DNA from 3 places in the [Enterobacter] lignolyticus SCF1 genome. Region 1 is predicted to be linked to each of the others. Evidence: riboswitches for the same ligand, from Rfam matches in the RefSeq annotation. Region 1 holds a riboswitch; each other region holds the start of a gene.
The links. Region 1 has a riboswitch for thiamine pyrophosphate ahead of thiC (phosphomethylpyrimidine synthase ThiC). Riboswitches for the same ligand answer to the same signal wherever they lie in the genome.
Positions count from the first base shown of each region.

Region 2: linked by a shared signal. The riboswitch ahead of thiB (thiamine ABC transporter substrate binding subunit) and the one ahead of thiC (phosphomethylpyrimidine synthase ThiC) in region 1 are both predicted to bind thiamine pyrophosphate.
Region 3: linked by a shared signal. The riboswitch ahead of thiM (hydroxyethylthiazole kinase) and the one ahead of thiC (phosphomethylpyrimidine synthase ThiC) in region 1 are both predicted to bind thiamine pyrophosphate.

Region 1 is NC_014618.1:4,490,957-4,496,479, forward strand. Features, by position in the region: gene nfi (deoxyribonuclease V) at 1-382, opposite strand, end outside; gene hemE (uroporphyrinogen decarboxylase) at 392-1,456, opposite strand; gene nudC (NAD(+) diphosphatase) at 1,496-2,269, opposite strand; gene ENTCL_RS20820 (Rsd/AlgQ family anti-sigma factor) at 2,366-2,869, shown strand; TPP riboswitch at 2,925-3,025, shown strand; gene thiC (phosphomethylpyrimidine synthase ThiC) at 3,106-5,001, shown strand; gene thiE (thiamine phosphate synthase) at 5,001-5,523, shown strand, end outside.
Region 2 is NC_014618.1:3,924,130-3,929,652, reverse strand. Features, by position in the region: gene thiQ (thiamine ABC transporter ATP-binding protein ThiQ) at 1-20, opposite strand, end outside; gene thiP (thiamine/thiamine pyrophosphate ABC transporter permease ThiP) at 4-1,614, opposite strand; gene thiB (thiamine ABC transporter substrate binding subunit) at 1,590-2,573, opposite strand; TPP riboswitch at 2,604-2,709, opposite strand; gene sgrR (HTH-type transcriptional regulator SgrR) at 2,746-4,404, opposite strand; gene sgrT (glucose uptake inhibitor SgrT) at 4,492-4,647, shown strand; gene ENTCL_RS18255 (sugar efflux transporter) at 4,753-5,523, shown strand, end outside.
Region 3 is NC_014618.1:1,690,102-1,695,624, reverse strand. Features, by position in the region: gene ENTCL_RS07960 (GntR family transcriptional regulator) at 1-537, opposite strand, end outside; gene thiD (bifunctional hydroxymethylpyrimidine kinase/phosphomethylpyrimidine kinase) at 574-1,374, opposite strand; gene thiM (hydroxyethylthiazole kinase) at 1,371-2,150, opposite strand; TPP riboswitch at 2,188-2,284, opposite strand; gene ENTCL_RS07945 (ArsR/SmtB family transcription factor) at 2,361-3,056, opposite strand; gene ENTCL_RS07940 (amino acid-binding protein) at 3,059-3,451, opposite strand; gene ENTCL_RS07935 (antibiotic biosynthesis monooxygenase family protein) at 3,455-3,769, opposite strand; gene ENTCL_RS07930 (alpha,alpha-trehalose-phosphate synthase (UDP-forming)) at 3,859-5,265, opposite strand; gene ENTCL_RS07925 (glutamine synthetase family protein) at 5,275-5,523, opposite strand, start outside.

The DNA.
Region 1 (5,523 bases):
TCGTCGGCACATCCACCAGCAGCCCGAAGTGGCTGGCGACGCCCAGGCGCCGGGGGTGAGAAATACCGTGACCGTCGACGAACAGCAGATCCGGTTTTTGCGCAAGCTGCTCCCACGCCGCCAGCAGCGCGGGATACTCGCGAAAGGAGAGAAAACCGGGGATATATGGCATGGTGGTGGCGATGCGGGCGACTTTGTACTCCACCAGCTCAAGCGCCGGATAGCTCAGCACCACCATCGCCGCGCGGGTGATCTCTCCGCCCTGTTCGAACCCAACGTCCGCGCCGCCGATCCAGCGGGGCGGATCGACATCAAGCCGATCCTCGCGGATCACCGAGGATGCCAGGGTCTGCTGCTGCAGGCGAAGCGTCGCCAGATCCATATCGCGTCCTTACCGATGGTACTGCGCCGACAGGCGGTGTACCGCGTCGACAAACGCGCCCGCATGCTCCGGCAAAACATCCTGATGGATACCGTGCCCAAGGTTGAAAACATGGCCCTCGCCGTGACCAAAACCGGCGAGGATCGTGGACACCTCTTCCTCAATGCGCGCCGGCGGGGCGTACAGCATGGACGGGTCCATATTGCCCTGCAGCGCGACCTTATCGCCCACCCGACGGCGCGCGTCGGCGATGTCCGTCGTCCAGTCGAGGCCCAGCGCGTCGCACCCGGTCTCCGCCATTGCCTCCAGCCACTGCCCGCCGCCTTTAGTAAACAGCGTCACCGGCACCCGGCGGCCTTCATTTTCCCGCAGCAGGCCGTCGACGATTTTGTGCATGTAATAGAGTGAAAACTGCTGATAGTCGCGCCCGGTCAGCACACCGCCCCAGGTATCGAAAATCATCACCGACTGCGCGCCCGCGCGGATTTGCGCGTTCAGATACAGCGTGACGCTTTTCGCCAGCTTATCGAGCAGCAGGTGCAGCGCCTGCGGGTCGGCGTACATCATTTTCTTGATCACGGTGAACGCTTTGCTGCTGCCGCCTTCCACCATGTAGGTCGCCAGCGTCCACGGGCTGCCGGAAAAACCGATCAGCGGGACGTCGCCTTTCAGCTCGCGGCGAATGGTACGCACCGCGTTCATCACATAGCCAAGCTCCTGCTCCGGGTCGGGAACCGGCAGCTTTTCGACATCCGCTTTGCTGGCGATCGGCGAGGTGAAGCGCGGGCCTTCGCCAGCTTCAAAATAGAGGCCAAGCCCCATCGCATCAGGAACGGTCAGAATATCCGAAAAGAGGATCGCCGCATCAAGCTTATAGCGGCGCAGCGGCTGCAGCGTCACTTCGCAGGCCAGTTCCGCATTTTTGCACAGCGACATGAAATCGCCCGCCTGCGCCCTTGTCGCTTTGTATTCCGGCAGATAGCGGCCCGCCTGGCGCATCATCCACACCGGCGTGACATCAACAGGCTGGCGCAGCAGCGCACGCAGATAACGATCGTTCTTCAGTTCGGTCATGTTTGCAGTTCCTTTATGCGTCAGGCGGTCAGTGTACCATCACTCGTACTCTGCCCGACACATTGCCACCATATCTTCGATCAGGCGGCGCGCGACGGTGCCCGCCGGCGGCAGCAGCGGCAGACCGTCGAAGCGATACCAGTTCGCCTCCAGCAGCTCTTTCGGGTCGATAACGATGTCGCCGCTGTCGTATTCCGCCATAAAGGCGGTCATCAGCGACTGCGGGAACGGCCACGGCTGCGAGGTGACATAGCGCAGGTTCTTCACCCGAATGCCGCTCTCTTCCATCACTTCGCGCGCAACGGCCTGCTCAAGGGTTTCCCCGACCTCGACGAAGCCTGCCAGGACCGTGTGGACGCCGTTGCGATGGCGGGTATGCTGCGCCAGCAGAATCGAATCGTCCCGGCGGATAGCGACGATGATGCAGGGCGCGATTTGCGGGTAGTAGCGCTCGCGGCAGTGGCTGCACAGCAGGGCCCACTCGGTTTTGCTCGGCCGCATGGTATGGCCGCAATAGCCGCAGAATTTGTGGGAACGGTAGAACTCGGCGAGCTGCACGCCGCGACCGGCCAGCTGGAACAGGCCGACGTCCTGATCGAGCACCTGACGCACCGTGCCCATATCGTGACGGCGCGCCTGCTGCACGAGCCAGACAGGATCGCCCTGCCACTCGCCGATCCGCATTGCGGACTGCCCCGCAAGATCGAAATTTCCCGCTTCGCCGTATGGTATTTCACCGCGAGGAAGCCATAATTTTTGTTCGTGGCTGACGATCCACCAGCCGCGATCTAATTTTTCAATTATTCGATCCATGTCTATTGCACTACCTTCGCTTCACTGGCAACGTGTTTACATTATTTTTACATATTGGTCTGAGCAGTTTTCAATCTTAAACGTGCGGAGTCAATCATGCTAAACCAATTAGAAAGCCTGACAGAACGCGTGGGTGGAAATAATCACTTCATCGACCATTGGCTGCTGGTACGTAAACATCTGCTCGTCGCCTACTACAACCTGGTCGGCATTAAGCCGGGTAAAGGCTCATACATGCGCCTTAACGAAAAGGCGCTGGACGATTTTTGCCAAAGTCTGGTCGACTATCTCTCCGCCGGTCACTTCAATATTTATGAGCGCATTGTGGGTAAAATGGAAGGCGATAACCCACTTTTAGCCACCAACAAGATTTATCCGCTGCTGGAGGCCAATACCCAGCAGATCATGGATATCTATGATTCCAGCCTGGAAAACGCCATCGATGACGACAACTGCATGGCGTTCCAGAAGGCGCTTTCAAGCCTTGGCGAAGCGCTGGACGCCCGCTTTACGCTGGAAGACCGGCTTATTGTGCTGGCTTTTGATCACCGTCTTAAGGGCGGCGCCAATAACGCGGGCCATATTGCACGTCCGGCTTGAGATTTTAAGCGTTAACGCGTAGTTTACATACACTACCTCGCCATACGGGCGAGGGTTTATCTTGTCGGAGTGCCCAGTTGGGCTGAGACCGTTTATTCGGGATCCGCGGAACCTGATCAGGCTAATACCTGCGAAGGGAACAAGAGTAACACTGCTGCTGTATCGCCTTCTGGCGATCTCGCCTCTTGCTTCATCCGTCGTCTGACAAGCCACGTCCTTACTTTCTGGAATGAGCTATGTCTGCACAAAAACTGACCCGCCGCGAACAGCGCGCACAGGCCCAACGCTTTATCGATACGCTCGAAGGCACCGCCTTCCCGAACTCAAAACGTATTTACATTACCGGCTCTCAGACGGATATCCGCGTCCCGATGCGGGAAATTCAGCTTAGCCCAACGCTCATTGGCGGCAGCAAAGAGGATCCGCAGTTTGAAGATAACGAAGCGATCCCGGTGTATGACACCTCCGGCCCGTACGGCGATCCGGATATCGCGATCGACGTTCAGCAGGGGCTGGCAAAGCTGCGCCAGCCGTGGATTGCCGCTCGCAACGACAGCGAAGCGCTGACGGACCGCAGCTCTGCGTATACCAAAGCGCGCCTGGCGGATGACGGTCTCGATGAACTGCGCTTCACCGGCCTGCTGACGCCGCAGCGCGCCAAAGCGGGCAAACGCGTGACCCAGTTGCACTATGCCCGCCAGGGGATCGTCACGCCGGAGATGGAGTTTATCGCCATTCGTGAAAACATGGGCCGCGAGCGGATTCGAAGCCGAACGCTGCGCCACCAGCATCCTGGCGAAGGCTTCGGCGCCCGTCTGCCGGAGAATATCACCCCGGAATTCGTGTGTGACGAAGTGGCTGCCGGGCGCGCCATCATCCCCGCCAACATCAACCATCCAGAATCCGAACCGATGATCATCGGCCGTAACTTCCTGGTGAAGGTCAACGCCAATATCGGCAATTCAGCGGTCACATCGTCGATTGAAGAAGAGGTCGAAAAGCTGGTGTGGTCAACGCGCTGGGGCGCAGACACGGTGATGGACCTCTCCACCGGCCGCTACATCCACGAGACCCGCGAGTGGATCCTGCGCAACAGCCCGGTACCGATCGGCACCGTGCCGATCTACCAGGCGCTGGAGAAGGTCAATGGGATCGCCGAAGATCTCACCTGGGAGGCGTTTCGCGATACGCTGCTGGAGCAGGCCGAGCAGGGCGTGGACTACTTCACTATCCACGCGGGCGTGCTGCTGCGCTATGTGCCGATGACCGCCGGACGGCTGACCGGCATCGTCTCGCGCGGCGGTTCTATCATGGCGAAATGGTGTCTCTCGCATCACCAGGAGAATTTCCTCTACCAGCACTTCCGCGAAATTTGCGAAATCTGCGCCGCCTATGACGTTTCGCTGTCGCTGGGCGACGGTCTGCGTCCGGGCTCGATTCAGGATGCCAACGATGAAGCGCAGTTTGCCGAACTGCACACGCTGGGCGAACTGACCAAAATCGCCTGGGAGTACGACGTACAGGTGATGATTGAAGGCCCGGGTCACGTGCCGATGCAGATGATCCGCCGCAATATGACCGAAGAGCTGGAGCACTGCCACGAAGCGCCGTTCTACACCTTAGGACCGTTGACCACCGACATCGCGCCGGGCTACGACCACTTCACCTCCGGCATTGGCGCGGCGATGATCGGCTGGTTCGGCTGCGCCATGCTCTGCTACGTCACGCCGAAGGAGCACCTCGGCCTGCCGAATAAAGAGGATGTGAAGCAGGGGCTGATTACCTACAAGATTGCCGCCCACGCCGCCGACCTGGCGAAAGGCCATCCGGGCGCGCAGATTCGCGATAACGCGATGTCGAAAGCGCGCTTCGAATTCCGCTGGGAAGATCAGTTCAACCTGGCGCTCGACCCGTTCACCGCCCGCGCCTATCACGACGAAACCCTGCCGCAGGAATCCGGCAAAGTGGCCCACTTCTGCTCGATGTGCGGACCAAAATTCTGCTCGATGAAAATCAGCCAGGAAGTGCGCGATTACGCCGCGGCACAGACGATAGAAGTCGGCATGGCGGATATGTCGGAGAACTTCCGCGCCAGGGGCGGGGAAATTTATCTGCGTAAGGAGAAAGCCTGATGTACCAGCCCGATTTTCCGCCGGTGCCGTTTCGTTTAGGCCTGTATCCGGTGGTCGACAGCGTGGAATGGATTGCACGCCTGCTGGACGCAGGCGTACGCACCCTTCAGCTGCGCATCAAAGATAAGCGCGACGACGAGGTGGAAGCCGATGTCGTCGCGGCGATCGCGCTTGGCCGTCGCTACAACGCCCGGCTGTTCATTAATGATTACTGGCGGCTGGCGATTAGCCATCAGGCCTACGGCGTGCACCTTGGCCAGGAGGATTTACAGACCACCGACCTGGCCGCTATTCGCGCCGCCGGTTTGCGCCTTGGCGTCTCCACCCATGACGATATGGAGATCGACGTGGCGCTGGCGGCGCGCCCCTCCTATATCGCGCTCGGCCACGTCTTCCCGACGCGGACCAAGCAGATGCCCTCTGCGCCGCAGGGGCTGGAGCAGCTTACGCGGCACATTACGCGGCTGGCGAATTACCCGACCGTCGCCATCGGAGGCATCAGCCTTGAGCGCACGCCGTCGG
Region 2 (5,523 bases), 570 kb from region 1:
ATATCATTGAGTTTTAGCATCGCGGCCCGGTAGTTTCTCGATCACGGTAAAAAGCAGGAAGCAGAGCAGCAGCAGCAGCAGCGCCGTTACGGCGCCGTCCTGGCTGCGGTAGGCGCCAATCTGCTGATAAAGATAGAAGGGCAGCGTGCGGAAGTCATCGTTGCCGAACAGCGCCACAACGCCGAAATCGCCAATCGACAGCACGCAGGCAAACGCCAGCGCCTGCGCCAGCGGCCGTCTGAGAGCGCGCAGCTCGACAATACGCAGGCGGTTGAATCCCTGCATGCCCAACGACTGGCACAGCGGGCCGTAGCGGGCGGTGATATCCCGCATGGGGGTTTCCAGCACCTTCAGCGCATAGGGGATAGCCATCAGCGCGTTGGTGAAGATGACGATGCCGTCAGCAGAGGCGGGGAGGCCAATGCTGTTGTTGAGCAGCAGGAAAAAACCGGTGGCCAGCACGATGCCGGGCATCGCCAGAATCAGCGTACCGCTAAGCTCCATGGCCTGTCCGGCCAGCGAATGCTGACGCGCGCGCAGCTCGCGGCTGCTCCACAACAGCATCATTGTGAGGAGCAGGCTGAGCAGCCCGGCGGCGATGGCGATGCGCAGCGAGGTCCAGAGCGCCCGCCAGAGCACCGGGCGCGAGAGCACCTCGGCCAGGCTGCCGTTAACGCCGTCGACCACCACCGCCAGCAGCGGCGGCAACAGCAGCAGCAGGGCGATAACGATCAGCGCGCCGTCGGCGATACGGCTGTGCAGGCGGTCGTCGGGATCGCGCCAGCCGCGGTGGTGGGTAAACCCCGGCGCCACCGATTTGCTCAGCCGCTGGCTGAGCAGCATCAGCCCGAGGCAGCACAGCATCTGGATGAGCGCCAGTATGGCCGCCCGTCCCGGATCGTAGTCAAAGCTGAGCGCCTGATAGATGGCCAGCTCAATGGTGGTGGCCTGCGGGCCGCCGCCGAGCGACAGCACCGTGGCGAAGCTGGCGAAACAGAGCATGAAAATGAGCGCCGCGACGGGCGGGAGCTGCCGCCGTATCCACGGCCATTCGACGAAGCGGAAGAAGCTGAAGCCGCGCATGCCGAGCTGGGCGGCCAGCTGCCGCTGCTCGCCGGGGATCTGCTCAAGCGCCTGCAGCAGCAGGCGCGTCGCCATCGGCATGTTGAAAAACACGTGGGCCAACAGGATGCCCTGCAGGCCATAGGGTGAAAACGTCCACTGCCAGCCGGCCGCGTGAAACAGCTGCGCCAGCCAGCCCTGGCGGCCATAGACGCTAAGGATGCCGAAAACGGCGACCAGCACCGGCAGAATCAGCGTCATCGCGCACAGCCGCAGCAGCGCCTGACGCCCAGGGAAACGGCGCCGGTAAAGGGCGCGGGCGAGGAAAATCGCCGGGACCACCGACAGCAGCGCCGACAAAAATGCCTGCCAGAAGGAAAAGCGCACCACGTGCCAGAGATAGCTGTCCTGCAGCAGCGCGCCCCATGCGGCTTCGGGCGCATTCAGCCATAGCGCCAGAAAGGCCGCCAGCGCGACGGCCACCATCAGCATGGCGACCGTCAGTCCCGGGATAAGCCAGCCGGCGATCAGTGGCTGGCGGCGCGAAGCCATGCGCTAATCCAGTTCTGGCGCTCGTGGTCAACCTGCTGCGGCGTATATTCCAGGGTTGTGGCGGGTTTGACCAGGCCGTTAAAGCCGTCCGGCAGCGCGACCTGGGTCACCGGGTACATCCAGTTGCCGGTCGGAATTGCCGTCTGGAAGGCCGGTGACACCATAAATTTCAGGAACTTTTCCGCCAGCTCCGGCTGCTTGCTGGCAGCGGTGCGGGCGGCGACCTCTACCTGCAGGTAGTGGCCTTCCTCGAAGTTGGCCGCCGCGTAGTTATCCTTCTTCTCTTCGATGATGTGGTAGGCCGGAGAGGTGGTATAGCTTAACACCAGGTCGCTTTCGCCTTTCAGGAACAGGCCGTAAGCCTCGCTCCAGCCCTTCGTGACGGTGACGGTTTTCGCGGCCAGCTTCTGCCAGGCGTCCGGCGCTTTGTCGCCGTAGACTTTTTGCATCCACAGCAGCAGGCCGAGACCCGGCGTGCTGGTGCGCGGATCTTCGTAAATCACGCGCCATTTCTGCTCGCTTTCAACCAGCTCTTTTAAGCTTTTCGGCGGGTTTTTGAGCTTGTTTTTGTCGTAAACAAACGCGAAGTAGCCGTAATCAAACGGTACGAAGGTGTCATTGTTCCAGCCGCCAGGCACGGTGACCGAGGAGGAGGGAACGCCGCTTTTTGCGAACAGCCCGGTATCGGTTGCCGCCTGCAGCAGGTTATTATCCAGCCCCAGCACGATATCCGCTTTGCTGTTTTTGCCCTCCATACGCAGGCGGTTGAGCAGCGATACGCCGTCTTCCAGCGCCACATACTTCAGCTCGCAGCCACAGTCGGCTTCAAACGCTTTTTTCACCGCAGGCCCCGGGCCCCAGTCGGCGGAGAAGGAATCGTAGGTATAGACGGTCAGAACAGGTTTAGCGAACACGGGCACGCTTACGAGCGCCAGCAACGGCAGGAGTTTTTTTAGCACTTTGCACCTCAGAAAATGGGTGGCAAAGGATTTTGAGTGAGCCTCAAATCCCTTCGCCGGCGTTATCCGGATCAGGTTCGACGGGTATCTTCTCAGCACGCATAGCCGTTGGCCTGCAGCACCCCGTTGAGAACGGCGCTATTGTAATAAGTTTGTAAGTTTTCAGGAAGCGTTATGGTTCCGGCGGCGCAAACCAGGCGGATTTAAAGTCAAACCAGCCAAGGGTGTTCATGCGCAGCCCGCGCATGCTGCGCTGTCCCTGGATCCTAAGCCAGTGGTGGATGAGCGGGACTATCGACTGCTGGGCGATAAGCTGCTGGCACCAGCCGGCGAGGTTCATGTCTCCGGCCTGCCAGCGGCTGGCGTCGGCCTGCCAGTCAAGCGGGATGCACTGCTGGATAAGCGGCACCTCATACAGCTGGGCGAAAAGAGAGAAATCCAGCGGCAGCGTGAAGTTTGCGCTGTTGAGCCACATATCGCTGCAGGCGTCGCCGCGATGCCACTCGTCGTAGTCCAGCTCCTGAATCTCCAGCCTGACCTGATGTTGCGCCAGCAGCCGCTGCATGATGACGGCAATATTGCGGTGTTCGAGGTGCTCCCGGTAATAGGTAATGGTCAGCGTTTCCAGCCCGGCGGGTTTTTCCCCCTTTTGCGGCCGGGCGTGGTGCCAGCGCGGCAGCAGACCGTAGGCCGGAAACCAGTAGCCCTGATACTGCTCATCGGCGTGATAGAGCAGGTTGGCGGGAGAGAGTATCTGGCTTACCCAGCGGCGCACCGCCGGGTGCACGCCTTTCGGCGTGCGGGCGTCGAACAGCAGGTAATAGCAGCCTTCTTCAAGACGGCTTTCAACCGCTTTTTCCTCGTCTTCCGTCGATCCTTCCAGCGTCAGGCCGCAGGTGACCTCTTCGCCGATTTCCGGCAGCACCCAGACGTTCACTTCGTCAATCAGCGCGCGATAGCCGAAGTAATCGTCAAAGGCGTGAATTTTCAGCTGGTTCAGGTTGTTGCGCGCCACCGCATAGGGGCCGGTGCCTACGGGCAGGCTGGCGAAGTGGTTCATCGACTCCCATTCGCGCGGCAGGATCATCGCCGGTACATAGCCCAGCAGCCACGGCAGCCAGCGGTCAGGTCTTGCCAGATGGATATCCAGCGTCCAGGCGGTGGGGGAGATGATGCGGGTGATGTGGCTGTACAGCGGCAGCGAATTAATGCGCTGTAGCGACGCGATCGCATCGTCCATATCCAGCTCGCGGCCGTGATGGAAATGAATGCCAGGACGCAGGTAAAAGCGCCAGTGCAGCGGCGAAATCTGCTGCCAGTGGTGGGCGATATCGGCTTCCAGTTCCCCGTTTTCCTCATTTATCCGCGTCAGGGCGCTGAAGATCTGCCGGGCGATGTGCGTTTCCGAGCGGCGAAGGGGCGTACCGGGCAGCAGATTGCGCATCGGGCGGTAGTAGAGCACGCGCAAAATATGCCGCCCCTGGCGAAAGCTTCTGCCCAGATGGGACACCAGCATCTGGCGTACCGCCGATTTATCGCCGACCAGCTGCACCAGCTGATCGATCCGGTCCTGCTCCAGCAGATCCTCCGCCCTCTGCTGCTGCAGCGCCAGCCCGGTATAGAGGAACGTCAGGCGCGACCGTTTACCGCGCCCGGCCTCCGCCTCCCAGGTCAGCCAGCCGCGCTCTTCCATAGTGTTGAGCAGCGTACGCATATGGCGGCGGGAACAGCTTAACAGCGCCGCCAGCTCGTTAAGGGTGGTTTCCTGGGCATGGCCATCGCAGCACTGCCACAGGCGGATGAACTGTTGTTGCAAGCGACCAGAAGACATAAAAGGGGAACTCCTGACGAAAACTCAGCAATTTATTAATCCCTATATTAAGCCAATAATCGTCTGCGATGAAGCGAGGAGGTGAATATGCAGAAGTCATCAACACACCGGTTTTATCAGCACTATTTTTTAGCGACGCAGGGAGCGTCATGGCTGGCCCGCCTGCTGGCAGGAGAGCGGCTGAAAATGCTCGAAGAACTGATGCAGTGGAACGTTACGGCTCCGACTTCTGAATCTCATTGATTTGCCTTAATCATGTGTGACTGAGTATTGGTGTATAACATCACCCGCCAGCAGATATTTTCTGCTGGCTTTTTTCGTTTTTTCCTCTGCTGATAGGGATAGCTCATGCTCTGGCTGATGACGATGGGACGACGTCTGAACGGCGTTTACGCGGCTTTTATGCTGGTCGCTTTCATGATGGGCGTGGCGGGCGCGCTGCAGGCGCCGACGCTGAGCCTGTTCTTGAGCCGGGAGGTCGGCGCGCAGCCCTTCTGGGTCGGGCTGTTTTATACCGTCAACGCCGTCGCCGGGATCGCGGTCAGCCTGTGGCTGGCGAAGCGCTCCGACCGCCGGGGCGATCGCCGTACGCTGATACTGTTTTGCTGCCTGATGGCGGTAGGCAACGCGCTGCTCTTCGCCTTCAACCGCCATTATCTGACGCTGCTCACCTGCGGCGTGCTGCTGGCGTCGCTGGCCAATACCGCTATGCCGCAGCTGTTCGCGCTGGCGCGCGAATATGCCGATAGCTCCGCGCGGGAAGTGGTAATGTTCAGCTCGGTGATGCGCGCGCAGCTGTCGCTGGCGTGGGTGATTGGCCCGCCGCTGGCGTTCATGCTGGCGCTGAACTACGGCTTTACCGCCATGTTTTCGATTGCCGCCGCGATCTTCGCCATAAGCCTGGCGCTGATCGCGTTTGCGCTGCCCTCCGTGGCCCGCGTCGAACCTCCTGCTGAGCGGGTCGTGGCGCAGGGCAGCGGCTGGGGCGATAAAAACGTCCGCATGCTGTTTATCGCTTCCACCCTGATGTGGACCTGCAACACCATGTACATCATCGATATGCCGCTGTGGATCAGCAGCGCGCTAGGCCTGCCGGATAAACTTGCCGGGATCCTGATG
Region 3 (5,523 bases), 2.0 Mb from region 1:
ATAGTCATACAGCGAGATGCCGATAGCCTCCGCATCGGCAATCAGGTGCGCCGGCACCCACGACTCTTCAATCGATACCGCCTCTTCATCCACATAGCGAATACGCTTGAGCAGGAACACCTCGCTGCGCGGCGCGACGGCCAGCTGTTCCGCCACCTCCGCCGGGCATTCCACCACCCGTTTATTCACCCACAGGGTATCGGGCTTTTTACCGCGCAGCACCACCTGCTGCGAAAAACCCCGCGCCTCTTTCAGCGAATACTCGAAGATATTGTTGATCTGCGTGCCGTACCCGCGCGCGCGGGTGACCACGCCTTCATCCTCAAGCGTCTGCATCGCTTTGCGCACGGTGATGCGCGAGACGCCCGTCAGTTGGCTGAGATCGCGCTCGCCGGGCAGGATGTTGCCGTGCTCCAGCCAGCCGCTGCGCACGGCGTTTTTCACCGTTTCGGCAAACTTAAGGTACAGCGGCGTGTTGTCCGCCGCCGCAATGCGCTCGTTCAGTTGGCTGATAAGCCGGGTATGCGCTTGTTCCATCGGGTCTTTTCCTGGCAAGATTCTCCTGCCAGTATACTACCACCACGCGTGGAAATGGTGCACAGGGCCAATACCGTGACCGACCTCAAGGGTATCCGCCTGCGCCAGCGCGGCAGAGAGCCAGGCCTTGGCCTCCGGCACCGTTTCCTGCCAGCTGCGATAGCGCGGACGCAGCGCCGCCAGCGCCGCCGACAGCGTGCAACCGGTGCCGTGGGTGTTTTTGGTCGGCACGCGCGGCGCGGTGAACCGGTATTCGCCCTGCGGCGTAAACAGCCAGTCGGGACTTTCGGCATCCTCCAGATGACCGCCCTTCATCAGCACGGCGCCGCAGCCGAACCCGAGCAGCGCGCGCCCCTGCTCCAGCATCTCCTGCTCGCTGCGGGCGTGCGGCGCCGCCAGCAGCGCCGCCGCCTCCGGCAGGTTCGGCGTAATCAGCGACACCTGCGGCAGCAGACGGCGGCGCAGGGTCTCCACGGCGGAGGCGGAAAGCAGCGGATCGCCGCTTTTAGCCAGCATCACCGTATCCAGCACCACGTTACGGATCTGATAACGGGCAAGACGCTCCGCCACGACCTCGACGATATCCGTTTCTGCCAGCATGCCGATTTTGGTGGTATCGATGCGCACGTCGCTCAGCACTGAATCCAGCTGCGCGGCGACAAAATCGGGTTCGATACGGTATACCGACTGCACGCCGCGGGTATTTTGCGCCACCAGCGCGGTGATCGCCGAGCAGCCGTAGGCCCCCAGCGCCGAAAAGGTTTTCAGATCCGCCTGGATACCGGCGCCGCCGCTGGGGTCCGTACCGGCGATGGTCAGGGCATTAATGCGCGTCATGCCTGCACCTCCGCATACAGTGCGTCGACAAACGCGGCGACGAAGCTTCCCGGCCCGCGACCGTTTGCCGTCGCCACGCTCCCCGCCTGCTTCATCATGCCGCAGGCGGCGGCAACGTTATCCAGACGGTCGCCCGGCAGCGCAAGGCTTGCGGCCACCACGGCGGACAGAGCGCAGCCGGTGCCGACCACCCGGGTCATCAGCGGGTCACCGCCGGTCACCCTCGTCGTACGCGCGCCGTCGGTGATGTAATCCGCCTCGCCGGTAACGACGACGGTCGTCACCCACTGACGCGCCAGCGCCTGCGCCGCCGGTAGCGCGGTTGCCGCTTCATCGGTGGTATCCACCCCGCGCCCGCCGCGGCTCATCCCCGCCAGCGCCAGAATTTCCGAAGCGTTGCCGCGAATGGCCGCCGGCTTCAGGGCCAGCAGCTCACGGCAAAAATCGCTGCGTAGCGTTAGCGCCCCGACCGCCACCGGGTCAAGCACCCAGGGTTTGCCCTGAGCGTACGCGCTGTTCACCGCCGCACGCATCGCCTGCGCCCGGTCCCGGGTAAGCGTACCGACGTTTATCAGCAGCGCGTCGGCAACGGCGGCGAACTGCGCGGCTTCGTCATCATCGATAACCATCGCCGGCGAAGCGCCGATCGCCAGCAGCACGTTAGCGGTAAAGGTTTGCACCACGTCGTTAGTCATGCAGTGAACGAGCGGCGAATGGGTGTGAAACAGATGGCGGACGTGCGCGAGTTGCGCGGGACTAAGCAGGTCAGCTTGCATGGTTTGCTCCTGCCAGGCCGTGAAGAAGCGATAACCATGTGTTGGTCTCTGACTTCCCTACGCTGGCATTATCCAGATCAGGTGGTACGGGTATTTCTCAGCCTTCACAAGGAAGGGCACCCCGAGTCATCATGGGATTTGTTATCCCGCAGGCAGAGTACGGGAAGCAGTCAGGGATTACAAGCGCGGTTCAGGGCCGTCGCATCACGCTTAACAATCCACCTCAAAATAGCGCCTGAACGCCAGTTGACCGACTGAAGTGATGCGCACTTCGCGATATCCGGGCGTACGGGCGATCCAGCCCTTTTGTTCGACGTGCAGCAATAGCGCCGCACCGGCCATTCCGCCAAGATGAAAACGGCGCTCGCTCCAGTCCAGACAGGCTGAACACGGTTTGCGTCGCACGCTCTCGCTGAGCGTCACGCCCATCCGGGTAAACCCCGCCACGCCTTTGGGGGTTAACGCCTCGCCGTCGTCGGCGACCCACGCCTCGCGCAGCAAAAAATCAAAAATGGCCACCGCGACTTCACCGGCAAGATGATCGTAACAGGTACGCGCTTTGCGTAACGAAACGGGCGTGCTGCAATGCGCTGTCGCCTGCCATGTCAGCCCCATCATTTGCTCCAGCAAACCGGCAACGTCGCGGCCGGTAAGCCGAAAATAGCGGTGTCGGCCCTGCGAAAGACCGACGATGAGGCGGCTGTCGACGAGTTTACACAGGTGCGCGCTGGCCGTTGAGGGCGCAATATCCGCCGCTACGGCAAGCTCCGTCGCGGTCCACGCCCTGCCGTCCATCAGCGCGCACAGCATTTTCATCCGAGAGACGTCAGACATGGCAAAAGCGAGCCCGGCGAGCGCGCGCTCCTGTGATACCTGGGATTCAACGTCATCGGAATGCTTATGCATAATTATTGGTCCACGCTGGCCCAGCGCTGAGTCACCTCGCGGGCTTTCTGCACATTGTCGGTGATAAGAATAAGGTGATTTGCATGATCGCTGTACTGCGTCAGGATATTAACACCGTTTTTTGCAAGCACTGCGGCAATTTCGCCAAGCTCTCCCGGACGCGCTTGCCGAAGTTTGCGGATAATCGGCTCACAAACCGCGATGACCTCAACCCCGGCGGCCATAAGCACCTCGCGCGCTTTCATCCCGTCCTCAACGAGAAAATGCGCATGAGATACCTCGCCGACGCTAAACACGCCGCCGCCTTCAAGACCGACCCCATGAGCGCCGAGGGTTGTTCCCAGCAGCGCCAGCTGCCCCGGGCTGTTTTTCAGTATCACATGGACATCATACATCGCTTATTCTCCCCCCATAGCTGACTGATATTCTCTGAGTACCGTTGCAATACGAATGCGATAGCGCGTAAAAAGCGTGCGCTTTCCCTCTTCCTGCGCCGCTTTATGCAGAACGTTCTCCCGCCACGTCACCACGGCCTGTTCGTCCCGCCACCAGGAAAGCGACAGGATTTTCCCCGGCGTGGTCAGGCTCTGAAAGCGTTCAATGGCGATAAAGCCCTCCACGTCAGAGAGCAGGGGCTTAAGCTCTGCGGCCAGCGACAGATAGCGGGCCTGATTTGACGCATTGACCTCGGCTTCAAAAAGTACAGCGATCATTGTTTACTTCCTCCGGCAATGGGTGATGTAAACAAAGCATAATGGCCGCAGAAAACGATACTTCGTCAGCCGACGAAGTATCGCCCCGCTCAGTACAGCGACCTGCCGGCGAAAACGCGGTGATACGCTATCCGAGGCGCGCCGACGTCGGAATCGGGGTGTTCAAGAGCGGTACGAAACGCCTGATACCACCAGTGATTATCCTGTCGCCTGAGCGTTTCCAGTAGCTTCAGATGACGACGCTTACGCTCATGCAGCGGCATGGTCAACGCCGAGTGCAGCGCCTGCGCTGTTTCATCGGCATCATACGGATTGACGATCACCGCATCGCGCAGCTGCTGCGAGGTGCCGGAGAACTGCGACAGCACCAGCACGCCGGGATTTTCCGGGTTTTGTGCCAGCACAAAGGCTTTTGCCCCAAGGTTCATCCCCTCCGAGAGCGAGGTAAACATCCCCACCTCCGCCCTTGCGTAGAGCGAATACATCGTCTCCCGCGAGCAGAGATCGTTATGGATATAGTTCACCGGATACCAGCTGAAATCTCCGTATTGTCCGTTCAGCTCCCCGCAAAAGCGCTCGAGCTTATGGTGCAAGTCGTGGCTGGAATGCGGATGCTCCTGCGCCGGGTCGGAAATCTGCAGCAGGCTGACGTCGCGCATATATTGCGGCCAGTGGTTCAAAAACCGGCGCATCGCCTCCAGCCGGTAATGAATGCCGCTCATATCCGTCACGGTGTCGTTGCTGATAATAATACGGCGGCGATAGTCCGCCAGCGCGCTGCTCGCCCTCTTCGGCTCCGGTCGCGTTCCGGCAATCCCGCAGGGAAAAACGCCGACAGACACCAGATGACCGTTAACGTTGATTATCCTATCGCTGAGCCGCTCGGTGCGGTAATAGCGGCACAGGTAGGAGATAAAGTGACTGGCGTCGGCTGCGGACTGAAAGCCTATCAGGTCGTAATGGCACAGAGCCTGAATCATCCAGTCGTGCTCGGGCAGAGAGCGGAACACGTCGCCCGGCGGAAACGGCTGCTGGAAAAAGAAGCCGCAGCGGTTTAAATATCCATCCTCTTTAAGCCGCTGCCCGACGGCAATATGATGGTAATCCAGCACCCAGACCGCATCTTCATCACAGAGTTGTTCCGCCAGCATGTCGGCGACCGCCTGGTTATAATTTTTATAGGTAATAAAGTACTCTTTGCGATATACCGCAAGATCCGGTCGGTTATGAAATATTGGCCACATCGTTTTATGGACATAGCCGTGATAATAGTTGTCGTATTCGTTAGGCGATATATCCCAGCTACAGAACGTTGAGCCATTATCCTGATACTGGCTGCAGCCGCGCTTCTTTTTCCCCGGATTAATTTTTCCGTTCCAGCCCATTTTTACGCCGGGGTGTTTACGTAATATATCGTTAATCGCGTCGTCAAGAAGATCGCACGCATCCGTTTTTTCAGCCGCGCAGCGGCTGGCAAGCATAATCAGACGTGACATACCGTTTCCTCACTGGCCAATATCGTATTCGAGGGGAGTCACCTGGCGCTCAAACTGCGCGAGCTCGCGGCTGCGGCAGGCCAGCCACAGCTGCGAAAAAGCCTCCCCGAGACCGGCGGTGAGGTATTCGCACTGCCGGAACTGCTGCATCGCCTGCAGCGGAAAGAGCGGCAGGGAAGATTGCGCCGCGGGCGGCGCCTCCGCGCTGTCGTTATCGAGTCCGTACAGCACGCCGAGCAGAATGACCGCCACCACCAG